One region of the Streptomyces sp. NPDC003379 genome, then DNA from elsewhere that is predicted to be linked to it. Evidence: riboswitches for the same ligand, from Rfam matches in the RefSeq annotation. Region 1 holds a riboswitch; each other region holds the start of a gene.
What was found. Region 1 has a riboswitch for cobalamin ahead of ACWDVB_RS03290 (ABC transporter substrate-binding protein). Riboswitches for the same ligand answer to the same signal wherever they lie in the genome.
Positions count from the first base shown of each region.

Region 2: another riboswitch for cobalamin. It lies ahead of ACWDVB_RS28570 (cobalamin biosynthesis protein); the one in region 1 lies ahead of ACWDVB_RS03290 (ABC transporter substrate-binding protein).
Region 3: another riboswitch for cobalamin. It lies ahead of cobN (cobaltochelatase subunit CobN); the one in region 1 lies ahead of ACWDVB_RS03290 (ABC transporter substrate-binding protein).
Region 4: another riboswitch for cobalamin. It lies ahead of ACWDVB_RS10965 (ribonucleoside-diphosphate reductase subunit alpha); the one in region 1 lies ahead of ACWDVB_RS03290 (ABC transporter substrate-binding protein).

Region 1 is NZ_JBSFRK010000002.1:161,277-168,452, reverse strand. It holds gene ACWDVB_RS03320 (isochorismatase family protein) at 1-585, opposite strand; gene ACWDVB_RS03315 (nicotinate phosphoribosyltransferase) at 650-1,978, opposite strand; gene clpS (ATP-dependent Clp protease adapter ClpS) at 2,058-2,372, shown strand; gene ACWDVB_RS03305 (DUF2017 domain-containing protein) at 2,403-3,008, shown strand; gene ACWDVB_RS03300 (amino acid permease) at 3,380-4,885, shown strand; gene ACWDVB_RS03295 (Mov34/MPN/PAD-1 family protein) at 4,987-5,409, shown strand; cobalamin riboswitch at 5,418-5,537, shown strand; gene ACWDVB_RS03290 (ABC transporter substrate-binding protein) at 5,582-6,544, shown strand; gene ACWDVB_RS03285 (FecCD family ABC transporter permease) at 6,667-7,176, shown strand, end outside.
Region 2 is NZ_JBSFRK010000034.1:43,302-50,477, forward strand. It holds gene ACWDVB_RS28555 (class II aldolase/adducin family protein) at 1-478, opposite strand, end outside; gene ACWDVB_RS28560 (anion permease) at 867-2,168, shown strand; gene ACWDVB_RS28565 (hypothetical protein) at 2,181-2,405, shown strand; cobalamin riboswitch at 2,541-2,691, shown strand; gene ACWDVB_RS28570 (cobalamin biosynthesis protein) at 2,799-3,752, shown strand; gene ACWDVB_RS28575 (cobyric acid synthase) at 3,761-5,308, shown strand; gene ACWDVB_RS28580 (putative cobaltochelatase) at 5,394-7,176, shown strand, end outside.
Region 3 is NZ_JBSFRK010000001.1:333,275-340,450, forward strand. It holds gene cobJ (precorrin-3B C(17)-methyltransferase) at 1-382, opposite strand, end outside; gene ACWDVB_RS01435 (precorrin-8X methylmutase) at 448-1,074, opposite strand; gene ACWDVB_RS01440 (cobalamin biosynthesis protein CobG) at 1,112-2,482, opposite strand; cobalamin riboswitch at 2,594-2,719, shown strand; gene cobN (cobaltochelatase subunit CobN) at 2,760-6,371, shown strand; gene ACWDVB_RS01450 (histidine phosphatase family protein) at 6,368-7,012, shown strand; gene ACWDVB_RS01455 (hypothetical protein) at 6,981-7,151, opposite strand.
Region 4 is NZ_JBSFRK010000009.1:98,564-105,739, reverse strand. It holds gene ACWDVB_RS10990 (carbon starvation CstA family protein) at 1-754, shown strand, start outside; gene ACWDVB_RS10985 (YbdD/YjiX family protein) at 751-948, shown strand; gene ACWDVB_RS10980 (DUF3311 domain-containing protein) at 1,059-1,313, shown strand; gene mctP (monocarboxylate uptake permease MctP) at 1,310-2,938, shown strand; gene ACWDVB_RS10970 (GNAT family N-acetyltransferase) at 3,015-3,509, shown strand; cobalamin riboswitch at 3,615-3,737, shown strand; gene ACWDVB_RS10965 (ribonucleoside-diphosphate reductase subunit alpha) at 3,866-6,295, shown strand; gene ACWDVB_RS10960 (ribonucleotide-diphosphate reductase subunit beta) at 6,295-7,176, shown strand, end outside.

The sequences.
Region 1 (7,176 bases):
TCAGACGACGGGCTTCCCGGTCAGCTCGACCCCGGCCGAGCGCAACTCGGCCATGGCGGCCTCGGTGGTCGCCTCAGCGACCCCCGCGGTCAGCTCCAGCAGCACAGTCACTCCGAACCCCTCCCGCACCGCGTCCACCGCGGTGGCGCGAACGCAGTGGTCCGTGGCGATGCCGACCACATCGACCTCCGTGATCTCCCGCTCCCGCAGCCACCGCGCCAAAGAGACCCCGTTCTCGTCGACGCCCTCGAACCCGCTGTACGCGGCCGAGTACGCCCCCTTGTCGAAGACGGCGTCGATGGCCCCGGAGGCGACGGCGGGAGCGAAGTTCGGGTGGAATCCCACTCCCTCCGTCCCCGCCACACAGTGCGGCGGCCAGGAGTCCACGTAGTCCGGATGGTCGGAGAAGTGGTCACCGGGGTCGACGTGGTGGTCCCGCGTGGCCACCACGTGGCGGTAGCACGCCGGGGCCTGGCCGATCAGCTCGGTGACGGCGGCGGCCACGTCCGCGCCACCGGCGACCGCGAGGCTGCCGCCCTCGCAGAAGTCGTTCTGCACGTCTACGACGATCAGTGCGCGGCGCATGGGCTGTCCTTCTGTGGGGTGACTACGAGCCTAGAGACTGCGGGGGTCCCGCGGGAAGAGGGGATCAGACGTACTCCGTGGGGATGACCGCCTCGCCGCGCGACAGCTGCGTCGCCGAGAGGGGCAGCCCGGCGCGCGCGGCGGCGTGCCGGTCGCGGACCGCGTCCAGCGGCTCGCGGGCGACGACCTGGCCGCCCTTGACCAGCTCGACCAGGAGCTGCCGGTCGGCCAGCTCGCCCGGCACGGGGCCGGTGCCGATGACCTCGGCCTCGGCGACGCCGTGCTCGTCGGTCCGCCGCGCGGCCCACTTGCGGCCGCCGACGGAGCTCTTGGCGCCCAGCGACTTCTTCGCCACGGGCTCCAGGGGCGCCTTGGGGTCCGCCGAGTGGGCGCGGGCCACCAGTTTGTAGACCATCGAGGCGGTGGGGTGCCCGGAGCCGGTGACGAGCTGCGTGCCGACGCCGTACGCGTCCACGGGCGCCGCCCGCAGCGAGGCGATGGCGTACTCGTCGAGGTCGGAGGTCACGACGATCTTCGTCCCGGTGGCGCCGAGCTCGTCCAGCTGCTGACGCACCCGGTGGGCGACGAGCAGCAGGTCACCGGAGTCGATGCGGACGGCGCCCAGCTCGGGCCCGGCGATCTCGACGGCGAGCCGGACGGCCTCGGTGACGTCGTAGGTGTCCACGAGAAGGGTCGTGCCGCGGCCGAGCGAGTCGACCTGGGCGCGGAAGGCGTCGCGTTCGGTGTCGTGCAGCAGGGTGAAGGCGTGGGCGCTGGTGCCGACGGTCGGGATGCCGTAGCGGAAGCCGGCGGCCAGGTCCGACGTGGTGGCGAAGCCGCCGACGTACGCGGCGCGGGAGGCGGCGACGGCGGCCAGCTCATGGGTGCGGCGGGCGCCCATCTCGATCAGCGGGCGGTCCCCGGCGGCCGAGGACATCCGGGAGGCGGCGGCCGCGATCGCCGAGTCGTGGTTGAGGATGGAGAGGATCACGGTCTCCAGGAGCACGCACTCCGCGAAGGCGCCCTCGACCCGCAGGATCGGCGAGCCGGGGAAGTACACCTCGCCCTCGGGGTAGCCCCAGATGTCGCCGCTGAAGCGGTAGCCGGACAGCCATTCGAGGGTGGCCTCGTCGACGATGGAGCGCTCGCGCAGGAAGCCGAGGACGCCGGCGTCGAAGCGGAAGTTCTCGACGGCGTCCAGGACCCGGCCGGTGCCCGCCACGACTCCGTAGCGCCGCCCCTCGGGCAGTCTGCGGGAGAAGACCTCGAAGACCGAACGCCGCTCGCCCGTACCGGCTTTCAGCGCGGCCTGGAGCATCGTCAGCTCGTACTGGTCCGTGAAGAGCGCTGTCGACGGAACATCCACCGGCAGGCCAAGGTCCGCTGTGTTCATGCCGAGAATGCTACCCCGCATCTCGTCACTCTGACGATTTCGTGGCCCGTTTGTGCGAGCGGCCCTCGGGGGTGGCAGCATGGGGCACGTGAGTACGGCTCCCGCAGAGATCACCCGCCCGGAATCCGACGAGGAGACGTTCGTCGTCCCCGAGCCGGACGTCCCCTGGATCACGCTCGTGCACAACGACCCGGTCAACCTCATGAGCTATGTGACGTACGTGTTCCAGACGTACTTCGGGTACTCGAAGGACAAGGCGACCAAGCTGATGATGGACGTGCACCAGAAAGGCCGCGCGGTCGTGTCCAGCGGCACCCGCGAGGAGATGGAGCGCGACGTGCAGGCCATGCACGGGTACGGGCTGTGGGCCACCCTTCAGCAGGACCGCAAGTAGCGGGACGGACCGGAAGCAGCGACGCATCTGATGCCAGGACAATTCGAACCGATCCCCGGGGGCGGCGCCGCCGTCGCGCTCGACGAGGTCGAGATCTCGATCATCCGTTCCCTCGCCGTGCAGCTCTTGGAGCTGATCGGTCCGGGCCCCGGTGGCGAGCCCTCCGACGACCCCCTGGCGGAGCTCTTCGCCGAGGGCCCGAGCGAGCCGCCCGCCGATCCGGTGATGCAGCGGCTGCTGCCGGACGCGTACGGCGGTCCCGGCAGTGCGACCGGGGACATCGGGCAGGAGGAGGAGCTGCGGGCGTATTCGGCCGAGTTCCGCCGGTTCACGGAGAACGACCTGCGGGCGAAGAAGCGTGACGACGCGCTGGCCGTGATCCGTTCGCTCGACTCGACGGCGTCCTCCGGCGAGGGCGGAGCTGTCCTGAAACTGTCGATCGAGGAGTGCCGGCACTGGCTCGGCGCCCTCAACGACCTGCGGCTCGCGATCGGCACGCGCCTGGAAGTCACCGAGGAGGACGACGCCGATCTGCTCTACCGGCTTCCCGACTCCGACCCCCGCAAGCCGATGGTGATGGCCTATCTCTGGCTGGGCGGATTGCAGGAGACGCTGGTCGGTACGTTGCTGGACTGAATCCCGGCCATATCCGGTGCATAGGACAGCGAAATTTGCTGTACTGGACACCTTCCGTTCACCCGGCGGACCGTTCGCTCAGCGGACGCTCAAATCCGGATAACGATCCCGTCACTTCATTGCCCACATTTGCCACGCGAAGAGAACTTTGTCCGCTTCTCCCTGTGGTCTGCGCCACAGGTGGCTGATTCCCTCACTGTTGCCGCCGTGATAAATCTTCACGACCACTCGGTGACGCCACCCATGTCGCCGAGGGCGCTCGGGCCGGCAGACCGCCGGTAGCACTCCATACATATCCGGGGGGATCAGGACCTGATCCGCAGCCTTCACGCGGTAAGCGGGCGCGGATCAGCATGGAGAAAGGCGTCACCATGACCTCAGTGCAGGTCGAAGAGCAGCACGACGGGCACGACGGCAATGGTGCCGTGCAGGCCGCAGGCGGCCCGTCCGGCGAGGGCGAGGGCTACCAGCGCGGTCTGGGGGCCCGGCAGATCCAGATGATCGCGATCGGCGGTGCCATCGGCACCGGCCTGTTCCTCGGCGCGGGCAAGGCCATTCACAAGGCCGGCCCCAGCCTCATCCTGGCGTACGCCATCGCGGGCCTCGTCATCTTCTTCATCATGCGGGCGCTCGGCGAGCTCCTCATGTACCGCGCCGTGTCGGGCTCCTTCGCGGAGTACGCACGCGAGTTCATGGGCCCGTTCTTCGGATTCGTGACCGGCTGGACGTACTGGCTCTTCTGGGTCGTCACCGGCATCACGGAAGTCACAGCGGCCGCCCAGTACATGCAGTACTGGACACACGACTCATTCCCACAATGGGCGTACGCGCTCGTCTTCACGGTCATCCTGTACGGCGCGAACCTCATCTCCGTGAAGCTCTTCGGTGAGCTGGAGTTCTGGTTCTCGATGGTCAAGGTCACCGCCATCATCGGCATGATCCTGATCTGCGTCGGCATCCTCACCATCGGCTTCTCCGACGCCGGTGACACCGCGACCGTGGCGCACCTGTGGAACCAGGGCGGTTTCTTCCCCAACGGCATCGGCTCCACGCTGATGACCCTCCAGATCGTGATGTTCGCCTTCCTCGCCGTCGAGCTGGTCGGCGTCACCGCGGGCGAGTCCAAGGACCCGAAGACCGTCCTGCCCAAGGCCATCAACACCGTGCCGTGGCGCATCGCCGTCTTCTACGTCGGCGCGCTGATCATGATCCTGTCGGTCGTGCCGTGGACGCACTTCCAGCCCGGCGTCTCACCGTTCGTCGCGGCCTTCGAGAAGATGGGTCTCGGCGTCGGCGCCGCGATCGTGAACTTCGTGGTCCTCACCGCCGCGCTCTCCTCCTGCAACTCCGGCATGTACTCCACCGGCCGCATGCTGCGTGACCTGGCGCTCAACGGCCAGGGCCCGAAGTTCTTCACCAAGCTCACGAAGAACGGCCTGCCGCTGGTCGGCACCACGGCCTCCGCCGCGTTCATGCTGGTCGGCGTCTGGATCAACTACCAGTGGCCGGGCGAGGCGTTCAACTACGTCGTCTCCTTCGCGACCATCTCCGGCATGTGGGCCTGGATCATGATCCTGGCCAGCCAGATCCGCTACCGCCGCATGGCCGACCGCGGCGAGCTGCCGCAGTCCACCTTCAAGGCGCCCGGAGCCCCGTACACCAGCTGGTTCGCGCTGCTCTTCATCGGCATGGTCATCGTGATGATGGGCGTCGACAAGGACGCGCGTGTCTCGCTGTACGCCGCTCCGGTCTGGGCCGCGATCCTCGGGGTCGCCTACCTGATCCTCAAGAGCCGCGACCCGCAGGCCGCCGCGTTCAACAAGCGCAAGTACCCCGCCGCCGTCGCCTCCGACAGCGAGCCGGTCGAGAAGGACTGACACCGGCCCCGCAGGCACCTTCTCGGGGCACCTGTCCAGCATTCGGGCCCGCCCGTACCACATTCCGGTACGGCGCGGGCCCTCTGCTTATCCTGACTGCCATGCTGACCATCACCCAGGCCCTCCACGACCAGATCGTCGCGCACGCGCGCCAGGACCACCCCGACGAGGCATGCGGCGTGGTCGCGGGCCCGGCGGGCACCGGCCGCCCCGAGCGGTTCATCCCCATGCTGAACGCCGCGCGCTCCCCCACCTTCTACGAGTTCGACTCGGGTGACCTGCTCAAGCTCTACCGCGAGATGGACGACCGCGACGAGGAGCCGGTGGTCATCTACCACTCGCACACCGCGACCGAGGCCTACCCCTCCCGCACCGACATCAGCTACGCCAACGAGCCCGGCGCCCACTACGTCCTGGTCTCCACCGCGGACGCCGACGACGCGGGCCCCTTCCAGTTCCGCTCGTACCGCATCGTGGACGGCGAGGTCACCGAGGAAGACGTGCAGGTCGTCGAGGCATACTGACCCCCGACCACCTTCTTAGGGCGGCAGGAGCCAGGAAGCCGGTGCGAACCCGGCACGGTCCCGCCACTGTGACCCCACCCCACGCGGGGGCGGGGGAGTCAGGAACTGACCTGCCGCCCTTCTCCACACCACGCAGGGGACGCGGAAATCCCCTGGAGGAGGCAGCCCCGCCATGTCCCGCCCCATACGCGCCCTCGTCGCGACCACCTTGCTGATCCCGCTCGCCGCATGCTCCGCCTCACCCGGCGACGACTCCGGGAAGCCCGCCGCCAAGGCCGCCGGATTCCCGTACACCGTCACCAACTGCGGCGTGAAGACGACGTACGAGGCACCCCCGAAGCGCGCCGTCACCATGAACCAGCACGTCACCGAGGTGATGCTGGAACTGGGCCTGCGCGACCGCCTCGCCGGAACCGCCTACCTCGACGACAAGGTCCTGCCGAAGTACGAGAAGGCGTACAAGTCCGTCCCCGTGCTCGCCAAGGAGTACCCCTCCTACGAGAAGCTGCTCTCCGCCAACCCCGACTTCGTCTACGGCGGCTACGCCAGCGCCTTCCTCGCGGGCGACGGCCGCAGCCGCTCCGCGCTCGCCAAGTCCGGCATCGACAGCCGCCTCGACATCGAGGGCTGCGCGAAGCGCCCGGTCACGATGGACGACGTGTACCGCGAGGTGCGCGAGGTCGGCTCCACCTTCGGGGTGCGCGAACGCGCCGACACGTGGGTGAGCGGCGCGAAGCGTGAACTGGCCGCCACCGAGAAGAAGTCGAAGGCCGGGAAGCCGGTCCCGGTCTTCGTCTACGACAGCGGCGACAAGACGGCGTTCACGCTGGGCGGCCGGGGCATCGGCAACGACATCGTCGAGCGGGCGGGCGGCCGCAACGTCTTCGCCGACGTGGACAAGTCCTTCGGCGACGCGTCCTGGGAGACGGTCGTCGAGCGCCGGCCCGAGATCATCGTGATCCTCGACTACGGCGCCACGACGGTCGCCCAGAAGAAGCAGCGCCTCCTCGACGACCCGGCCCTGGCAGACGTCCCGGCCATCAAGCACAAGCGCTTCGCGGTGCTGCCGCTGTCGGACGCGGTGACGGGAGTAAGAGCACCCAAGGCGGTGGGAAAGCTGGCGGCACAGCTGTGAGGGGCCAGGAAACAGAGCCCGTCCGGCGCCCGTTCCGGCCCGGGGGAGGCAGGTTTCAGCCCGTCCGGCGTTTGAGGACGAGCCCGAAGGGCGACACACCGAGGTCAAAGGGGCGGCACCTCTTGATCTGCGGAGCCCTCACCGCAGCCCTCGCGGCAGCGACAGTCGCCGGGCTGGCCCTCGGCTCAGTCAGAATCCCCCCGGGCCAGGTCCTGGAGATCCTGAGCGGCAGAGCAGAACCCTCCCCGTTCAGAACCATCGTCCTGGACGTAAGACTCCCCAGAGTCCTACTGGGCGCCACCGTCGGAGCAGGACTGGCAGTCATCGGCACCGTCCTCCAGGCGCTGGTCCGCAACCCCCTCGCCGACCCCTTCCTGCTCGGAGTCTCCTCGGGCGCCTCCGTAGGCGCCGTCTCCGCGATCGTGCTCGGCGGCATCTTCGGCCTCGGCACCGCCCTCACCACCACCGTCACCATCCCCGCCGCCTCCTTCGCGGGCGCGCTGATCTCCCTGGTCCTCGTCTACGCCCTGGCGAGAACCGGCGGCGGGGGATTCGCCACCGGGCGCCTGATCCTCGCGGGCGTCGCCGTCTCGTACATCCTGACCGCGCTGACCAGCCTCATCCTGGTCACC
Region 2 (7,176 bases), on a different contig from region 1:
GCAGGGCCTGGAGCATGTTCTCAGCCAGTTCGTCGGTGCCGTAGAGCGCGTAGGGGGCGACGCGGGCCGAGCCGCCGAGGATGCCCGTCATGTAGTGGGCCGCCGGAAGCTCGGAGACCAGCATGGAGACGGCCGTGGCGTGTACCGCGTGGGTGTGGACGACGGCCGTCGCGTCGGTGGTGCCGTAGATCGCGAGGTGCATGGGCAGCTCGCTGGTCGGCGCGAGGTCGCCGAGGACCCTTTGCCCTTCGAGGTCGACGCCGAGCGCGTCCTCCGGCCGCAGCCGGTCGTAGGGCACCCCGCTCGGGGTGACCAGGACCGTGTCGCCGACCCGCACCGAGACATTGCCCGAGGTGCCGACGACCAGGCCGTCCGTCACCGTCCTGCGGGCCGTCTCCACGAGCTCGTCCCATGCCCGCCCGACGGCGTCCCGCTCCGCACCACGCCCGGCGCCCTGCCCCTGCTCCTGCTCCGTCATGGGCCGATCCTGCCAGCCGGGCGCGCGGCGCTGTAGGCGTGGCCGAGGATCGAGGGGCGAGGGGCGAGGGGCGAGGGACGAGAGGCGAGGGGCGGCTTCCGCTTCCGCTTCCCGCGGGCTCCGCCGGGTGACAAGTATCTCCTGGGCGGTCCGGCGGCCGGTCGGATCAGTGCGCGGAGAGGGGGGCCGAAGGGTGGCGGAAGGCGACACTCCGCCCGGATTTACGGCCGTGCGCCGCCAATCCGTACGATCCTGACCAGACACCTGATCGATACGGATCGACGAGACTCCGCTTCGGGTCACCGTGATGCCCGATCCAGTTCACTTTCCGTTCACCCAGGTTGCCTACGTTCCACATGCCACTGACGTCCAACAGAAGCCTGGGTAAATGGAACACATCACGCTTCTCCTCGGGATCGTGATCGTTACCGCTCTCGTGTTCGATTTCACGAACGGTTTCCACGACACTGCCAACGCGATGGCGACGACCATCTCGACCGGCGCTCTCAAGCCCAAGACGGCGGTGGCCATGTCCGCCGTGCTCAACCTCGTCGGCGCCTTCCTCTCCGTCGAAGTCGCCAAGACGATCTCCGGCGGCATCGTCAACGAGGACGGCCTCAAGACCGAGGTCATCTTCGCCGCGCTCGTCGGCGCGATCCTCTGGAATCTGCTGACCTGGCTGGTGGGCCTGCCCTCCAGCTCCTCCCACGCGCTCTTCGGCGGCCTCATCGGCGCCGCGGTCATGTCGATGGGCTGGTCCTCGATCAACGGCGGCACCGTCGTCACCAAGATCCTGATCCCGGCCCTCGCCGCGCCCCTCGTGGCGGGTCTCGCCGCGATGGTGGCCACGCGACTGACGTACCGCATCGGCCGCAACACCGACACCAGGGCGACGGCCAAGGGCTACCGCGCGGGCCAGATCGCGTCCGCGGGCCTCGTCTCGCTGGCCCACGGCACGAACGACGCGCAGAAGACCATGGGCATCATCACGCTCGCCCTGGTCACCGGCGGCGTCCTGAACCCCGGCTCGAACCCCCCGATGTGGGTCATCGTCTCGGCCGGTGTCGCCATCGCGCTCGGCACGTACCTCGGCGGCTGGCGCATCATCCGCACCATGGGCAAGGGCCTCACCGACCTCCAGCCGCAGCAGGGCTTCGCCGCCCAGACCAGCGCCGCGACGGTCATCCTTGCCTCCTCGCACCTGGGCTTCTCGCTCTCCACCACCCAGTCCTGCTCCGGCGCCGTGATGGGCGCGGGCCTCGGCCGCAAGGGCGGCGTGGTCCGCTGGTCGACCGCGAGCCGCATGTTCATCGCGTGGGGCCTGACCCTGCCGGCCGCCGGCCTGGTCGGTGCGGGCGCCGAGTTCCTCACCAAGCAGGGCCCCTGGGGCGTCGCGGTCACCGCCGCGCTGCTCATCGCGGGCTCGGCGGTCATCTGGGTGCTCTCGCGGCGCAACGCCGTCGACCACACCAACGTCACCGACGACGAGATCCGCCACGACGGCACCACCGCGGACGTCGAGCCCGCGGGCGTCGTGACCACCGCGATCGCCGCCGTCACGCCGCCCCCGACGGGCGCGATGGCCGCCGCGGACGCCTCCTCCGACGACCCGGTCAGGGCCACCATCTCGGCCCCGACCACGACCACGACCGGCGCCATGGCGGACCCCGCCAGGCCCGCGACGGTTTAAGGACACATCAGCATGAACATCGACTGGGCAGCTCTCGGTTCCGTCTTCGGAGTCAGCCTCGCCGTGACGGTGGCTCTCGTGGGCCTGTTCACCCTTGGCGTCGTCGGTCTCTCCAAGCAGGAGACGGCGTCCGCCTCGGGCGGCGGCTCCGCGGCCATGGCGCGCACCGGCGCGTACGCCTGCTTCGCGCTGTGCGCGGCGGCCGTGGCGTACGGCATCTATCTGATCGTCGCCTGACGGCAGAAGCTTCGGGTGGGGTGCGGGACGTGCGTGCGCGTCCCGCACCCCACCGTCATGTCCGGGGCCCCGCTGTGAGGCTCTGCTGTGGGGCTCCGCACACTCTCCCGCCGCAGGTCAACGGCGAGTTGACGGGCGTTCGCGGGGCGTGGTGGACTTCCGGGGCCAACTACGGCGGCAGAAGAGGAAGCCGGTGCGAATCCGGCGCGGTCCCGCCACTGTCACCGGGAAACCGTCCCCGACGCTCCCGTCAGCCAGGAACTCTCGCCGCCGATCACGTCGAACCAGGGCGCGGACACCCTGAGTGAGGACATATCGCCATGCGCGGCCGCCCACTGCCGGACCAGTTCCCGAGCGTCAGCTCCCTCCTCGGCACAGCGGTCGGCTGAGCCCATGAGTGCCGATCGCGACTTCGCGTACGGCGCCGCCGCCGGCCTCCTCGGTGACCTGCTGCTCGGCGATCCCCGCCGGGGCCATCCGGTCGCCGCGTTCGGGCGTGCGGCGGGTGCCGTCGAGCGGGTGCTGTGGCGGGACCACCGCGGGTGGGGCGCGCTGCACGCCGTGGTGTGCGCCGGGGGCGCGGCGGGTGCCGCCGCGCTCGCCTCCCGACTTGTACGCCGCTGCCCCACCGCGTCCATCGCGCTGACCGCCGCCGCCACCTGGGCCGTCGTCGGCGGGACCTCGCTCGGGCGGGAGGCGCGGGCCATCGGCGGCGCGCTCGAAGCCGGGGACATCGAGGTGGCCAGGGAGCGGCTGCCGCATCTGTGCGGACGGGACCCGCAGGCGCTGGACGCCGACGGGATCGCGCGGGCCGTCGTCGAGTCCGTCGCCGAGAACACCTCGGACGCGGTGGTCGGGGCGCTGGTGTGGGGCGCCGTCGGCGGAGTGCCCGGGCTTGTCGCCTTCCGCGCCGTGAACACCCTGGACGCCATGGTCGGGCACAAGTCGCCCACGTACCGGCGGTACGGGTGGGCTTCCGCACGGCTCGACGACGTCTTCGGGTGGCCCGGAGCGCGGCTCACGGCGGGCCTCGCGGCGCTGGCCGGGGATTCGCCCCGGGGCGCCCTGCGGGCCTGGCGCGCGGACGCCGCCAAGCACCCGAGCCCCAACGCCGGTCCCGTCGAGGCCGCCTTCGCGGGCGCCCTCGGCGTACGGCTCGGCGGGACCCTCTCGTACGCGGGGCGGGTCGAGCACCGGCCCGTCCTGAACGCGGACGGACGGGACGTCGACGTCGCGGACATCGAGCGGGCCGCGAAACTCTCCCGCCGGGTCGGCTGGCTTGCGCTGGGCGTCGCGGTGGGCGCGCGGGAAGTACTCCGTCGGTCACGGTCAAGGAGAACCCCGTGAAGAAGCTCATGAGTGGTGGACTACTGGTCGCCGGGACCACCTCGGACGCCGGGAAGAGCGTCGTCACCGCGGGGATCTGCCGGTGGCTGGCCCGCAAGGGCGTCGCCGTCGCGCCGTTCAAGGCGCAGAACATGTCCCTCAACTCCTTCGTCACCCGCGAGGGCGCCGAAATCGGCCGGGCGCAGGCCATGCAGGCGCAGGCCGCCCGCGTCGAGCCGAGCGCCCTGATGAATCCCGTACTGCTCAAGCCGGGCAGCGACCGGTCGAGTCAGGTCGTACTCATGGGCAAGCCGGTGGGCGAGATGAGCGCGCGCGGGTTCTTCGGGGGGCCTGGGGGGTCGTCCCCCGGGGAAAGGCTGCACGGGGGGCGCCAGGCGGCGCTGCTCGACACCGTCGTGGGGTGCCTCGAAGAACTCCGGGGCAGCTACGACGCCGTGATCTGTGAGGGCGCGGGCAGCCCCGCCGAGATCAATCTGCGGCGCACCGACATCGTGAACATGGGCATCGCGCGGGCCGCCCGCTTCCCCGTCCTTGTGGTCGGGGACATCGACCGGGGCGGGGTGTTCGCCTCCTTCTTCGGGACGACGGCGCTGCTGAGCGCGGCCGACCAGGAGCTGGTGGCCGGGTATCTCGTCAACAAGTTCCGCGGCGACGTCTCGCTCCTCGAACCGGGGCTCGACATGCTGCACGGCCTCACCGGGCGGCGCACGTACGGCGTGCTGCCGTTCCAGCACGGGCTCGGCATCGACGAGGAGGACGGCCTCCGGGTCTCCCTGCGGGGCGCGGTCCGCGAGTCCGTGGTCGCGCCGCCCGTCGGCGAGGACGTGCTGCGGGTCGCCGTGTGCGCGGTGCCGCTGATGTCCAACTTCACGGACGTGGACGCGCTGGCCGCCGAGCCGGGCGTCGTCGTGCGGTTCGTGGACCGGGCCGAGGAGCTCGTCGACGCGGACCTCGTGGTCGTACCGGGCACGCGCGGGACCGTAAGGGCGCTTGAGTGGCTGCGGGAGCGCGGTCTTGCCGCCGCCCTCGCGCGCCGCGCCGCCGAGGGGCGGCCGGTGCTCGGGATCTGCGGCGGCTTCCAGCTCCTCGGCGAGCACATCGAGGACGAGGTCGAGTCGCGGGCGGGCTCCGTGGACGGGCTCGGGCTGCTGCCGGTGCGGGTGCGGTTCGCCCGCGAGAAGACCCTGGCGCGGCCGGTGGGCGAGGCCCTCGGGGAACCGGTCGAGGGATACGAGATCCATCATGGCGTGGCCGAAGTCCTTGGCGGGGAGACCTTCCTGGACGGCTGCCGGGTCGGCGAGGTGTGGGGCACGCACTGGCACGGGTCGCTGGAGAGCGACGCGTTCCGGCGCCGTTTCCTCACCGAGGTGGCGCGCGCGGCCGGGCGCCGCTTCGTGCCGGCGCCGGACACCAGCTTCGGCGCGCTGCGCGAGGAACAACTCGATCTGCTCGGCGACCTGATCGAGGAACACGCGGACACGGACGGGCTGCTGAGCCTGATCGAGAACGGCGCGCCGGCCGGGTTGCCGTTCATCGCGCCCGGAGCGCCGTCATGAGGAGCCCCGTCATGGGCCCCGGCATGAACCCGGTCATGAGCCGTGTCCCGAGCGCCACCACGCACCACTTCTCCATGGAGGCTCTGTGAGTACCCCGTACCCGTTCACCGCTCTCGTCGGGCAGGACGACCTGCGGCTCGCGCTCTTGCTGAACGCCGTCTCCCCCGCCGTCGGCGGCGTACTCGTACGGGGTGAGAAGGGCACCGCCAAGTCCACCGCCGTACGCGCCCTTTCGGCGCTGCTGCCGCAGGTGCCGGTGGTCGCCGGGTGCCGCTTCTCGTGCGACCCGGCGGCGCCCGACCCGAACTGTCCCGACGGCCCGCACGAGGCGGGTGGCGGCACGGCGCGGCCCGCGCGCATGGTGGAGCTGCCGGTCGGCGCCTCGGAGGACCGGCTGGTCGGCGCCCTCGACATCGAACGGGCGCTCTCGGAGGGCGTGAAGGCCTTCGAGCCCGGACTGCTCGCCGACGCGCACCGCGGCATCCTCTATGTCGACGAGGTCAATCTCCTCCACGACCACCTGGTCGACCTGCTCCTCGACGCGGCCGCGATGGGCGCCTCGTACGTCGAGCGCGAAGGCGTCTCCGTCCGGCACTCCGCGCGTTTCCTTCTCGTCGGCACCATGAACCCCGAAGAGGGCGAGCTGCGGCCGCAGTTGCTCGACCGGTTCGGTCTCACCGTCGAGGTGGCCGCGTCCCGCGAGACGGACCAGCGTGTGGAGGTCGTGCGGCGGCGGCTCGCCTACGACGACGACCCCGAGGGGTTCGCGGGGCGCTGGGCCGAGGACGAGGACGCGCTGCGCGAGCGGGTCGTGGCGGCGCGGGCGCTGCTGCCCCAAGTCATCCTCGGTGACGGGCCGTTGCGGCAGATCGCGGCGACCTGCGCGGCGTTCGAGGTCGACGGGATGCGCGCGGACATCGTGATGGCGCGCACGGCGACGGCCCTGGCCGCCTGGGCGGGACGTACCGAGGTGCGGAGCGAGGACGTACGGCAGGCCGCGCTGCTCGCGCTGCCGCACCGGCGGCGCCGCAACCCCTTCGACGCGCCGGGACTCGACGAGGACAAGCTCGACGAGACGCTGGAGGAGGCACGCGAGGACGAGGCTGACGAGGCTGCCGGGGCTCCCGAGCCTCCTGAGGGCGACGATGATCCCGACGGTGGCGGCGGTCCTGACGGTGGCGGCGGTCCTGACGGTGGCGGCGGTCCTGACGGTGGCGGCGGTCCTGACGGTGGCGGCGGACAGCCCCCGGCGGACGGCCCCGACTCCCCCGGGCTGCCCTCCCAGCAGCAGGGACCGGACTCCGACGAGGCACCGGCCCCGCAGGAGCCCGCCCCGACCACAGGGGCGGGAGCGGGCGAGCAGCAGGCCGTACGCGCCGCCGAGCCCTTCCGCACGAAGATGCTGAGCGTGCCCGGCATCGGCGAGGGCGCGGCGGGGCGGCGCTCCCGCGCCCGTACCGAACACGGGCGTACGACGGGTTCGCGGCGCCCCCGAGGTGCGCTGACCAAGCTGCACCTGGCGGCGACCGTGCAGGCCGCGGCCCCGCACCAGCGGGCGCGCGGACGCTCCGGGACGGGTCTCGTCGTACGCCGTGACGATCTGCGGCAGGCGACGCGGGAGGGCCGCGAGGGCAATCTCGTGCTGTTCGTCGTGGACGCCTCCGGGTCGATGGCGGCGCGGCAGCGGATGAGCGCCGTCAAGGGCGCCGTGCTCTCCCTCCTCCTGGACGCCTACCAGCGGCGCGACAAGGTGGGGCTCGTGACGTTCCGCGGCTCGGCGGCCGAGGTGGCGCTGCCGCCGACGTCGTCGGTGGACGCGGCCGCCGCCCGGCTCGAATCGCTGCCGACCGGCGGGCGCACCCCGCTGG
Region 3 (7,176 bases), on a different contig from region 1:
CGAGGCGGGCGGCGGCGGCGCTCACCGAGGTGACGCCGGGGATCACCTCGGTCGGGTAGCGGTGGGCGAGCCGCTTGTGCATGTGCTGGTAGGAGCCGTAGAAGAGCGGGTCGCCCTCGGCGAGGACGGCGACCGTGCGGCCGGCGTCGAGGTGCGCGGCGAGGCGGGCGGCGGCCTCCTCGTAGAAGTCGTCGAGGGCGCCTCGGTAGCCGCCGGGGTGGTCGGTGGTCTCCGTCGTGACGGGGTAGACCAGCGGCTCCTCGATGTGGTCGCCGCGCAGGTGCTTCGCCGCGATCGAGCGGGCGATGGAGCGGCCGTGCCGGGCCGAGTGGTAGGCGACCACGTCGGCGGCGGCGATGACCTCGACGGCGCGCACGGTCATCAGGGAGGGGTCGCCGGGTCCGAGCCCGACTCCGTACAGCCGTCCTCGCGCGTTGCTCTCGGTGTTCACTCCGCCTCGCTAGCGATCGCGTTGATCGCGGCAGCGGCCATGGCGCTGCCGCCACGGCGGCCGCGTACGACCAGGTACTCCAGGCCGGCGTGGTGTGCGGCGAGCGCGTCCTTGGACTCGGCGGCGCCGACGAAGCCGACCGGGATGCCGAGGACGGCGGCCGGGCGCGGGGCGCCCTCCTCGATCATCTCCAGGAGGCGGAAGAGCGCGGTGGGGGCGTTGCCGATGGCGACGACGGAGCCTTCGAGGCGGTCGCGCCACAGCTCCATGGCGGCGGCGCTGCGGGTGGTGCCGAGCTTCGCCGCGAGGTCCGGGACCGACGGGTCGGTGAGGGTGCAGATCACGTCGTTGCCGGCGGGGAGCCGCTTGCGTGTGACGCCGCTGGCGACCATGTTCGCGTCGCAGAGGATCGGCGCGCCGTCGCGCAGCGCCTTGCGGGCGTCGGCCACCACGCGCGGGCTGAAGGCGAGATCGCGGACGAGGTCGACCATCCCGCAGGCGTGGATCATCCGCACCGCGACCTGGCTGACGTCGGCGGGCAGACCGGCGAGGTCCGCCTCCGCGCGGATGGTGGCAAAGGACTCGCGGTAGATCGCCGCGCCGTCCTTCTCGTAGTCGAACACTGTGCTCTCGCTCATCTCGTGGCCGTTGCTGTCATGATTACGGATGTCGTCGTACGTTCGTACGTGCTGTCGTCACCGTCTCGGTCAAGGTGGCGCCGCTCACGGGCGCCGCCGTGCCGCCGGTACGCACCGTCACCTCGTACCGCCCCTCCCCGGTCGCGAGTACGTCCACCCAGTCGCCGCGCGGATGCCCGCACCGCCGCTCGCAGCCGGACCAGTGGACGGGCAGGCCCCCGGCGCCGGGGACGGCGTCGGCGCGGACGTCGGCGAGGGACTTGCCGCAGCCGGGCCGCCCGGCGCAGGCGCCGACGCCGAGCCAGGGCGATGCGGGGTCGGTGAGGTAGCCGACGTCGGCCAGCGCACGCAGCCGTTCACGCGCCGCCCCCTCGTCGGCGAAGCCCGGGATGACGAAGCCGCGCCAGGGGGTGACCCGGATCTCCCCGCCGGGCGCGGGGAGCAGCGCACGCCACTGCGCGGCGCTCACCCGGCCGAGGGAGGCGCTCACCACGACGGCGTGCCCGACGACACCGGGAGCGGGCGGGGCGCTGCGCACGGGCGGCGCGGATGCGGGCACGACCGTCGAACCGTCGGTCGAAGCGGGGTCAGTCGGCGAGGCGCCCGGCGGCACCGGCACAGCCTCCGCGGCGCCCGGCGGCACCGGCACCCCCGCCAAGCCCGCCCTCGCGAGCGCTCCCGTCAGGTCCACGCTCTGCCCCTCGGGCAGTTCCGTTACCCGCCAGGCGCCGTTGCCCGCCTCGCGGGCCGCGGTGAGGAAGGCGTCGGCCGCGGCGAGGGCGGCGCGCGGGGCGGCGGGGCCCGGCAGGCGCTGGGTCCCGTCCCCGACGCGTACCAGCACCGTGCCGCCCGATTCTGCGATCAAGGTCACATCGCCGCCGAGCCCGGCCACGTCCCCGCGCCCGTCGTCCAGGACGAACAGGAAGCGGCCGGAAAGTGCTGTCGTCCACTCCTCGGCGCACAGGAGCCGGTCCAGCTCACGGGCCCACAACTGCACGTCGGCGTGGCCGAGTCGGTCGAGTCCTGCCAGCGGGGAGGCCACCACGTTCCGGACGCGTTCATGGCGTGCGGAGGGCAGCAGGCCCGCGTCCTGGAGCAGCGCGGCGAGCGCCCCGCCGCAGTCGTCGCCGAGGCCGCGCAGCTCGACGTTGCCGCGTGAGGTGACGCTGAGATTCCCGTCCGCGAAGCGCTCCGCCGCGTCGGCCAGCGCCGCCGCCTGACGGGACGTCAGCAGCCCTGCGGGCAGGCGGAGTCGGGCCAGCGCGCCGTCGTCGGCGCGGTGCAGGCGGAGGGCTCCGGGGCAGGCGTCACCCCGGTCGCGCATCCGCTCACGTATGGGGGGTTCGCCCTGTTTTGTGGAGGTTGCTCGGGTGGGCGGCATGGCGGCGAGCATACCCACGCCGATCCGCCGGGTCGCCTCCCGAGGCGGGCCGTCCCGGCAGGCGGCCGCCCCACCGGAGGTGGGCAGGACTTACTATGCAGGCGGCGGGCCGCCAGGTCCGTCGACGCCAGCGACGGCGTGGGTCCACCAGGACCCTGGGGAGGAAGGCCGGTGCGAATCCGGCGCGGTCCCGCCACTGTGAGCCCCACCGACGTGGGGTGAGCCAGGAACTCCTGCCGTCCATACGACCACCCGGGGCGCGGACACCCCGAGGAAGGCCTGCGCCCGCATGCTTCTGCTGCTGTCGACCTCCGACACCGATCTGCTCAGCGCCCGCGCGGCGGGAGGGCCGGTCGACTACCGGTTCGCCAACCCCTCCCGCCTGGACCTCACCGAGCTGCCCTCGCTCCTCGACGGCGCCGACCTCGTCGTCGTACGCCTCCTCGGCGGCGTCCGCGCCTGGCAGGACGGCCTGGACCAGCTCACCGCCAGCGGCCTGCCGGTGGTCGTGCTCACCGGTGAACAGGCGCCCGACGCCCAGCTCATGGCCTCCTCGACCGTGCCGATCGGCATCGCCGCCGAGGCGCACGCCTACCTCGCGCACGGCGGCCCCGCGAACCTGGAGCAGCTCGCCCGCTTCCTCTCCGACACCGTGCTCCTCACCGGCCACGGCTTCGACCCGCCGGCGCCCGCCCCGTCCTGGGGCCCGCTGGAGCGCACCGCTCGCGCGGTCGAGGGCCCGACCATCGCGGTGCTCTACTACCGCGCCCACCACATGAGCGGCAACACCGCCTTCGTGGACGCCCTGTGCGGCGCCATCGAGGACGCGGGCGCCCGCCCGATGCCGCTGTACGTGGCCTCGCTGCGCGCCCCCGAGCCGGAGCTGATCGACGAGCTGCGCGCCGCCGACGCCATCGTCACCACCGTCCTCGCCGCCGGTGGCACCAAGCCCGCCGAGGCCTCCGCGGGCGGCGACGACGAGTCGTGGGACGCGGGCGCGCTGACCGGCCTCGACGTGCCGATCCTCCAGGCGCTCTGCCTGACCGGGTCGCGTTCGGCCTGGGAGGAGAACGACGAGGGCGTCTCGCCGCTGGACGCCGCGAGCCAGATCGCGGTGCCGGAGTTCGACGGCCGGCTCATCACCGTGCCGTTCTCGTTCAAGGAGATCGACGAGGACGGGCTCCCCGCGTACGTCGCGGACGCCGAGCGCGCGGCCCGGGTCGCCGGTATCGCCGTACGCCACGCGCGCCTGAGGCACATCCCGGCCGCCGACAAGCGCCTGGCCCTCGTCCTCTCCGCGTACCCGACCAAGCACTCGCGGATCGGCAACGCGGTCGGCCTGGACACCCCCGCGTCCGCCGTCGCGCTGCTGCGCAGGCTGCGCGTCGAGGGCTACGACTTCGGTCCCGAGGCCGACATCCCCGGCCTCGTCTCCGGTGACGGCGACGAACTCATCCGCGCGCTGATCGACGCGGGCGGGCACGACCGGGAGTGGCTCACCGAGGAGCAGCTGGCCGCCAACCCCGTCCGCATCCCGGCCGCCGCCTACAAGCGCTGGTACGCGACGCTGCCGCGGGAGCTGCGCGACTCGGTCGAGCGGCACTGGGGGCCGCCGCCCGGCGAGATGTTCCTGGACCGCTCGCGCGTGGGCCAGGGGGGCGACCCCGAGGGCGACATCGTGCTCGCGGCGCTGCGGCGCGGGAACCTGCTCATCCTCATCCAGCCGCCGCGCGGCTTCGGCGAGAACCCCATCGCGATCTACCACGACCCCGATCTGCCGCCGTCGCACCACTACTTGGCGGCGTACCGCTGGATCGCCGCGTCCGCCGACGACGGCGGGTTCGGCGCCGACGCGATGGTCCACCTCGGCAAGCACGGCAACCTGGAGTGGCTGCCCGGCAAGAACGCGGGCCTCTCGGCGGCCTGCGGCCCCGACGCCGCGCTCGGCGACCTCCCGCTGATCTACCCGTTCCTGGTCAACGACCCGGGCGAGGGCACGCAGGCCAAGCGCCGCGTGCACGCCACGCTCATCGACCACCTCGTGCCGCCGATGGCCCGCGCCGACTCCTACGGTGACATCGCGCGCCTGGAGCAGCTCCTCGACGAGTACGCGCAGATCAGCTCCATGGACCCGGCGAAGCTGCCCGCGATCCGCGCGCAGATCTGGACGCTCATCCAAGCCGCGAAGCTCGACCACGACCTGGGTCTGGAGGACCGCCCGGACGACGACGGCTTCGACGACTTCCTGCTGCACGTCGACGGCTGGCTCTGCGAGATCAAGGACATGCAGATCCGCGACGGTCTGCACGTGCTCGGCACCGCCCCGGCGGGCGCCGACCGCGTCAACCTCGTCCTGGCGATCCTGCGCGCCCGCCAGATCTGGGGCGGCACGACCGCGCTGCCCGGCCTGCGCGAGGCCCTCGGCCTCGACGAGTCCGCGGCGACGCGCGTGAGCGCCGACGAGGCCGAGGACAAGGCCCGCGCGCTGGTCCAGGCGATGGACGACGCGGACTGGGACCTCTCCGCGGTCCCCGCCGACCAGGGCGAACAGGTCGCCGCCATCCTGGAGTTCGCGGCCCGCGAGGTCGTCCCGCGCCTCGAGGCCACCACCGCCGAGCTCGACCACGCCGTGCACGCGCTGAACGGCGGCTTCGTTCCGGCGGGCCCCTCGGGCTCCCCGCTGCGCGGCCTGGTCAACGTCCTGCCGACCGGCCGCAACTTCTACTCGGTCGACCCCAAGGCCGTCCCGTCCCGCCTCGCCTGGGAGACCGGCGAAGCCCTCGCCGACTCGCTCATCGAGCGGTACAGGAACGACAACGGCGACTACCCCACGTCCGTGGGCCTGTCCCTCTGGGGTACGAGCGCGATGCGCACGGCGGGCGACGACGTCGCCGAGGCCCTCGCGCTGCTCGGCGTCCGCCCCGTCTGGGACGACGCGTCGCGCCGCGTCACGGGCCTGGAGGCCATCCCGTACGAGGAGTTGGGCCGCCCGCGCATCGATGTGACGCTGCGCATCTCGGGCTTCTTCCGCGACGCGTTCCCGCACACGATCGGCCTGCTCGACGACGCGGTACGCCTGGCCGCCTCGCTCGACGAGCCCGCCGACCAGAACTACGTACGCGCCCACGCCCAGGCCGACCTGGCCGAGCACGGCGACGAGCGCCGGGCCACGACCCGCATCTTCGGCTCCCGCCCGGGCACGTACGGCGCCGGGCTGCTCCAGCTCATCGACTCCCGCGACTGGCGCACCGACGCGGACCTCGCCGAGGTCTACACGGTGTGGGGCGGCTACGCGTACGGCCGCGGCCTCGAAGGCCGCCCGGCCCGCGCCGAGATGGAGACGGCGTACAAGCGCATCGCGGTCGCCGCGAAGAACACGGACACCCGCGAGCACGACATCGCCGACTCCGACGACTACTTCCAGTACCACGGCGGCATGGTGGCGACCGTGCGCGCGCTGCGGGGCACGGCCCCCGAGGCGTACATCGGCGACTCGACGCGCCCCGAGACGGTCCGCACGCGCACGCTGGTGGAGGAGACCTCCCGCGTGTTCCGCGCGCGCGTCGTCAACCCCAAGTGGATCGAGGCGATGCGCCGCCACGGCTACAAGGGCGCCTTCGAACTCGCCGCCACCGTGGACTACTTGTTCGGGTACGACGCCACGACGGGCGTCGTCGCCGACTGGATGTACGACAAGCTCACGGAGACGTACGTCCTCGACCCCACCAACCGGCAGTTCCTCCAGGAGGCCAACCCCTGGGCCCTGCACGGCATCGCCGAACGCCTCCTGGAGGCGGAGTCCCGCGGCATGTGGGCCAAGCCCGACCCGGCGCTGCTCGAAGCGCTGCGGCAGGCCTACCTGGAGACCGAGGGCAATTTGGAGGACGGTGCCGATTCGTGACCGGCGGCGCCGTGCGGTACCTCTATCTCGCCCGGCACGGCGAGGCCACGGACGATGAGAGCGGGCTGACGGACGGCGGGCGTCGGCAGGCCGCTCTTCTCGGGGAGCGGCTTCGGGGCGTGCCTCTCTCCGCGATCCATCACGGGCCGCTGCCCCGGGCCACGCAGACCGCCCGACTGATCGGGGAGCAGCTCGACGGTGTGCCCCTGCACCGCTCCGACGCCGCGGGGGATTACCTCCCGTACATGCCGCTCAGGGAGGAACTGCCCGAGGAGAGCGCCGAGTCGACGCTTCAGCGCCTGGCGCAGTTCCCCGCCGAAGAGCGCGAGGGCGGGCCCGCGCTGGCCCGCGAGGCCCTGGCGCGGTTCACCGGACCGTTGCCCGGGGACGAGCCGCGCCATGAGCTGGTCGTCACGCACAACTTCCTGGTCGGCTGGCTCGTCCGGGACGCCCTCGACGCCCCTCCGTGGCGCTGGCTGGGTCTCAACCACTGCAACGCGGCCCTGACCCTCATCCGCTACACGCCAGGCCGCCCCGCCTCGCTGGTCTTCTACAACGACATGCGGCATCTGCCCGCGGAGCTGCGCTGGACCGGATTCCCGCCCGAGCTCACAGAAGGTGGGGAATCGCGACGTTGTTGACCAACGGGCCCTCGACCGTGACTCCTTCCGTGATCAGCGAGTCGGTGAACACGGGCAGCGGGCCGGGGCCCTCCACTGCGACGACGAAAAGGGCGAGGAGTCCAAGGAGCATGGCGGTCAGGGCGTGACGGTGACGCATAGGGCTGCCTTCTCTGTCGCGGCTG
Region 4 (7,176 bases), on a different contig from region 1:
CTCGCGCACGGGCGGCGCCCCCACGCTCGCGGTCGGCGTCTCCGAGATCTTCTCGAAGGTCACGGGCGGCTCGATGCGGGCCTTCTGGTACCACTTCGCGATCATGTTCGAGGCGCTGTTCATCCTGACCGCGCTCGACGCGGGCACGCGCGTGGGCCGCTTCATGCTCCAGGACATGCTCGGGAACGTCTACAAGCCCTTCAAGAACGTCAGCTGGAAGCCGGGCCTCGTGCTGACCAGCGCGGCCGTCACCGGCCTCTGGGGCTACTTCCTCTGGGTGGGCGTGCACGAGCCGCTCGGCGGCATCAACCAGCTCTTCCCGATCTTCGGCATCGCCAACCAGCTCCTCGCCGCCGTCGCCCTCACCGTCTGCACGACGCTGCTCGTGAAGTCAGGACGCCTCAAGTGGGCCTGGGTGACGGGCATTCCGCTCGCCTGGGACGCCACGGTGACGCTGACGGCGAGCTGGCAGAAGGTGTTCTCCGGCGATCCCCGGGTGGGCTTCTTCACGCAGCGCTCGATCTACCAGGACGCCATCGACGACGGCAAGGTCCTGCCGCCCGCCAAGACCATGGACGACATGCACACCGTCGTCACCAACTCCACGGTGGACGGCGTCCTCTCGGCCGCCCTCGCCCTGCTCATCGTCATCGTGATCCTCGACGCGGCACGCGTGTGCGTGAGACACGTGCGCAACCCCGCCGCCACCGAACTGCACGAAGCGCCTTACGTGGAATCGAAGTTGACGGTATGACCATGGTGCTGCGCGGGCTGCGCTGGATGCGCTGGTACGTCCGCGAACTGACCGACGAGTCGGCGTACGAGCGGTATGTGGCGCACGTACGCAAGGACCATCCGGCCGCGCCGGTGCCCAGCCGCCGCACGTTCGAGCGTATGCGGACGGACCGCCAGGAGTCGGACCCCCGGCAGGGGTTCCGCTGCTGCTGAGCAGGCACATTGGCCGGTCCGTTATTCGGACAGGGGTTCCATACAGCGAGACCGTGGCTTAGATTTCCCGCACGTTAAGCATGAGATAAGTGAGGGAACGGAGCCGCGACATGTCAGATGCGCCTGAAGTGAACAGACCGGTGGTCACACCGGTCCGCGTGATCATCGCAGCCTGCCTTGTCGCACCCTTCGTGGCAATGCTCTGGGTCAGTTCGTACGCGAAGATCGAACCGACCTTCATAGGCATCCCGTTCTTCTACTGGTACCAGATGCTCTGGGTGCTCGTCTCCACGGTGCTCACGATGATCGCGTACAAGCTGTGGCAGCGTGACCAGCGCGCCCGCAAGGAAGGTGCGCGGTCATGAACGGCGGAGTCAACGGCGTCGCGCTCGCCGTCTTCATCCTCTTTTTCGTCGCGGTCACCGTCATGGGCTTCCTCGCCGCCCGCTGGCGCAAGGCCGAGAACGACCAGAGCCTGGACGAATGGGGCCTGGGCGGCCGGTCGTTCGGCACCTGGGTCACGTGGTTCCTGCTCGGCGGCGACCTCTACACCGCGTACACCTTCGTGGCCGTCCCGGCGGCGATCTACGCGGCGGGCGCGGCCGGGTTCTTCGCGGTGCCGTACACGATCCTCGTCTATCCGCTGATCTTCACCTTCCTGCCGCGCCTGTGGTCGGTCTCGCACAAGCACGGCTATGTGACGACCTCCGACTTCGTGCGCGGGCGCTTCGGCTCGAAGGGGCTCTCGCTGGCCGTCGCGGTCACCGGCATCCTCGCCACGATGCCCTACATCGCGCTCCAACTGGTCGGCATCCAGGCGGTCCTCGACGTCATGGGCGTCGGCGGCGGCCCGGACACCCACTGGTTCATCAAGGACCTGCCGCTCCTGATCGCCTTCGCGGTGCTCGCCGCGTACACCTACTCGTCGGGGCTGCGCGCGCCCGCGCTGATCGCGTTCGTGAAGGACGGCCTGATCTATCTCGTCATCATCGTCGCGATCATCTACATACCGATCAAGCTCGGCGGCTTCGACGAGATCTTCGCCAAGGCCGGTGACGCCTTCGCGCAGACCAACCCGGCGACCGACAAGCCGCGCGGCGCCCTCGCGCCCGCCGAGGCCGGGCAGTGGACGTACGCGACGCTCGCGCTCGGCTCGGCCCTCGCGCTCTTCATGTACCCGCACTCGATCACGGCGACCCTCTCCTCCAAGAGCCGCGACGTGATCCGCCGCAACACCACCATCCTGCCGCTGTACTCGCTGATGCTCGGCCTGCTCGCGCTGCTCGGCTTCATGGCGATCGCGGCCGGGATCAAGGTGGACAACGGCCAGTTGGCGATCCCGCAGCTCTTCGAGACCATGTTCCCGGACTGGTTCACGGGCGTGGCCTTCGCGGCCATCGGCATCGGCGCGCTGGTCCCGGCGGCCATCATGTCGATCGCGGCCGCGAACCTCTTCACCCGGAACATCTACAAGGACTTCATCAAGCCCGACGCGACGCCCGCGCAGGAGACCAAGGTCTCCAAGATGGTCTCGCTCATGGTGAAGGTCGGCGCGCTCGCCTTCGTCCTCACCATGGACAAGACCGTCGCGATCAACTTCCAGCTGCTCGGCGGCATCTGGATCCTCCAGACGATGCCCGCGCTGGTCGGCGGCCTGTTCACACGCTGGTTCCACCGCTGGGCGCTGCTCGCGGGCTGGGCGGTCGGCATGGTCTACGGCACGCTGGCCGCGTACGGCGTCGCCTCGCCGACGCAGAAGCACTTCGGCGGCTCCTCCGACACGATCCCGGGCATCGGCGAGATCGGCTACATCGGCCTCACCGCGTTCGTCCTGAACGTCGTCGTGACCGTGGTCCTCACCTTCGTCCTCAGGGCGCTGAAGGCGCCGGACGGCATCGACGAGACCTCCCCCGAGGACTACACCGCGGACGCGGGCGACCCCGGCGTCGTCCAGGAACTGCCGAAGGCGACGGCGGGCGCCGGGCACTGAGCCTCTCCCCGTCACGACGTGGGCCGCCGGAAAAACCGGCGGCCCTCTGTCGTACCCGTGTTGCACACTGCGCGGCATGGACATCACGATCAGACACGCACACCCCGAGGAGTACGAGGCGCTCGGCGCCCTCACCGCGCAGGCCTATCTCGACGGCGGGCACCTGGACTTCGGGGCCGAGGACCCCTATCTCGCGGTGCTGCGCGACGTGGCGGCGCGCGCGGCCGACGCCGACATCCTGGTGGCCGCCGCGGACGGGAGGATACTCGGCTGCGTCACCTACGTCCCGTCCGGCGGGCCGATGGCGGACATCGCGCGCGAGAACCAGGCCGAGATACGGATGCTGGCCGTCTCTCCCGAGGCGCGCGGCCGGGGCGCCGGCGAGACGCTCGTACGCGAGTGTGTGCGGCGCGCCAAGGACGCGGGCCGCACCGGGCTCGTCCTGTCCACGCAGACGTCGATGCACGCCGCCCACCGGCTGTACGAGCGCATCGGCTTCGTACGGACACCCGAGCGCGACTGGAGGCCGATCGAGACGGTACCGCTGCTGACGTACGAGCTGAGGCTCTAGGCACACCCCTCCGGGCACCGCCCCTCCAAGCAACACTCCTCCAAGCACCGCCCCTGCGAGCCGACACAAGATGTGGGCCCGCTTCAGAGACCCGGCACAAGATGTATGCTCGTGCTCGCTGTCGCCGCAGGGGAATCCGGTGCAAGTCCGGAACTGTCCCGCAACGGTGCATGTGTACGTATTTGGCGTACGCGGAGTCCGAGGACCTGTCGACAGCGCACCCGTGCCGTCCGGCCCGGGTGCCGACCGTCCGGGCCTCGTGGAGTGGGCCGGTGGACGCGGTACGCCGCCCTGCCCGGGTGCGCCCGTGTGCCCTTCCCTCCCCTGGCCCAGAGCCGAGCGAGGGAGTGCCCCACGTGACCATCGCGCCTGCCGAACCCGCGTCAGTGCCGTCGACGCCGACGCCGATGCCGACCACCCAGGGTGCCGAGGGAACCGACGGACCAGGGGCCGCGCTGCTGCGCACCCTGACCGACCTCACCGCCGACCTTCCCGACGCCGACCCCGGCCGGGTCGCCGCCGCCGCGCTGCGGGGCCGGTCCGCGAAGGCCGCCGCCGAGATCACCGCGGAGCTGCGGGAACTGGCGACCGAGGCGGCCGCGGGGCTCATCTCCGAGGACCCGGCGTACTCGAAGCTGGCGGCCAGGCTCCTGTCGATCGGCATCCGCGAGGAGGCGGCGACGCAGGACGTGCGCTCCTTCACCGACTCCATCGCGGTCGGCCACCGCGAGGGCCTGATCGCCGACCGCACGGCGTCCTTCGTGACGGAGCACGCGGCCCGGCTCGACGCGCTGGTGGACGCCGCGCTCGCCGACGGCGCCGACTTCCGCTTCGAGTACTTCGGTCTGCGCACCCTGCACAGCCGCTATCTGCTGCGCCACCCGATCACCCGGCAGGTCATCGAGACCCCGCAGCACTTCATGCTGCGCGTCGCGAGCGGCCTCGCGGAGGACGGCAGCGAGCGCGCCCTGGACGAGGTGGCGGCGCTGTACCGCCTGATGAGCCGCCTGGACTACCTGCCGTCGTCGCCGACGCTCTTCAACTCCGGCACCCGCCACCCGCAGATGTCCTCCTGCTACCTCCTCGACTCCCCGCTGGACGAGCTGGACTCGATCTACGACCGCTACCACCAGGTCGCGCGGCTCTCCAAGCACGCGGGCGGCATCGGACTCTCGTACTCCCGCATCCGTTCCCGTGGCTCGCTGATCCGTGGCACGAACGGGCACTCCAACGGCATCGTGCCGTTCCTGAAGACCCTGGACGCCTCGGTCGCCGCCGTGAACCAGGGCGGCCGGCGCAAGGGCGCGGCCGCGGTCTACCTGGAGACCTGGCACTCCGACATCGAGGAGTTCCTGGAGCTGCGCGACAACACCGGTGAGGACGCGCGCCGCACGCACAACCTCAACCTCGCGCACTGGATCCCGGACGAGTTCATGCGCCGGGTCGCCGCCGACCAGGACTGGTCGCTGTTCTCCCCGGCCGACGTGCCCGACCTCGTCGACCTGTGGGGCGAGCAGTTCGACGCCGCCTACCGCGGGGCGGAGGCCGCCGGGCTCGCGAAGAAGACCATCCCGGCCCGGGAGCTGTACGGCCGCATGATGCGCACCCTCGCGCAGACCGGCAACGGCTGGATGACGTTCAAGGACGCCGCCAACCGCACCGCCAACCAGACGGCGGAGCCGGGCCACACCGTGCACTCCTCCAATCTCTGCACGGAGATCCTGGAGGTCACGGACGACGGCGAGACGGCCGTCTGCAACCTCGGCTCGGTCAATCTCGGCGCGTTCGTGGACGCCGCCGCCGGTGACATCGACTGGGAGCGGCTCGACGAGACCGTCCGTACCGCCGTCACCTTCCTCGACCGCGTCGTCGACATCAACTTCTACCCGACCGAGCAGGCCGGGCGCTCCAACGCCAAGTGGCGCCCGGTGGGCCTCGGCGCGATGGGCCTCCAGGACGTCTTCTTCCAGTTGAAGCTGCCCTTCGACTCCCCCGAGGCGCGCGCCCTTTCCACCCGCATCGCCGAGCGGATCATGCTCGCCGCCTACGAGGCCTCGGCCGACCTCGCCGAGCGCAACGGGCCGCTGCCCGCCTGGGAGAAGACCCGCACCGCGCGCGGCGTGCTGCACCCCGACCACTACGGTGCCGTGCTGACCTGGCCGGAGCGGTGGGCGGCTCTGCGGGCGCGCATCGCCACCACCGGCATGCGCAACTCCCTGCTGCTCGCCATCGCGCCGACCGCCACCATCGCGTCCATCGCGGGCGTCTACGAGTGCATCGAGCCGCAGGTCTCCAACCTCTTCAAGCGCGAGACGCTCAGCGGCGAGTTCCTCCAGGTCAACGCCTACCTGGTGGAGGAGCTGAAGCGGCTCGGCGTCTGGGACGCGCAGACCCGCGAGGCGCTGCGCGAGGCCAGCGGCTCGGTGCAGGGCTTCAGCTGGATCCCCGAGGACGTGCGCGCGCTGTACCGCACGGCGTGGGAGATCCCGCAGCGCGGTCTGATCGACATGGCCGCCGCGCGCACGCCGTTCCTCGACCAGGCGCAGTCCCTGAACCTGTTCCTGGAGACGCCGACCATCGGCAAGCTCTCCTCGATGTACGCCTACGCCTGGCAGCAGGGCCTGAAGACGACGTACTACCTGCGCTCGCGCCCCGCCACCCGCATCGCCCGCGCGGCAGGCTCCGGTGCGACCGCCGCCACCGCCCCCGTTCCCGCGCAGGTCACGGCCGAAGACGCCGTCGCCTGCTCCCTGGAAAACCCCGAGTCCTGCGAGGCCTGCCAGTAATGAGCTCCACGACCAACAGTACGAAGAACCTCCTCGACCCGGGCTTCGAGCTGACGCTGCGCCCCATGCGCTACCCGGACTTCTACGAGCGCTACCGGGACGCGATCAAGAACACGTGGACGGTGGAGGAGGTCGACCTCCACTCGGACGTCACCGACCTCGCCAAGCTCACGCCGGGCGAGCAGCACATGATCGGCCGCCTGGTCGCGTTCTTCGCGACCGGTGACTCGATCGTCTCCAACAACCTCGTGCTGACGCTCTACAAGCACATCAACTCCCCCGAAGCGCGGCTGTACTTGAGCCGTCAGCTGTTCGAGGAGGCCGTGCACGTCCAGTTCTATCTGACGCTGCTCGACACCTATCTGCCCGACCCGGAGGACCGCGCTGCGGCCTTCGACGCGGTCGAGGAGATCCCCTCCATCCGCGAGAAGGCGCAGTTCTGCTTCAAGTGGATGGACTCGGTCGAGAAGCTGGACCGCCTGGAGACCCAGGCCGAGCGCCGCCGCTTCCTGCTCAACCTCATCTGCTTCGCCGCGTGCATCGAGGGCCTCTTCTTCTACGGCGCCTTCGCGTACGTCTACTGGTTCCGCAGCCGCGGGCTGCTGCACGGCCTGGCGACCGGCACCAACTGGGTGTTCCGCGACGAGACGATGCACATGAGCTTCGCCTTCGACGTGGTCGACACGGTCCGCAAGGAGGAGCCCGAGCTGTTCGACGACGCGCTCCGGACGCAGGTCACGGACATGCTGAAGGAGGCCGTCGAGGCCGAGCTGCAGTTCGCCCGCGACCTGTGCGGCGACGGTCTGCCGGGCATGAACACCGACTCGATGCGCGAGTACCTCCAGTGCGTCGCCGACCAGCGCCTCCAGCGCCTGGGCTTC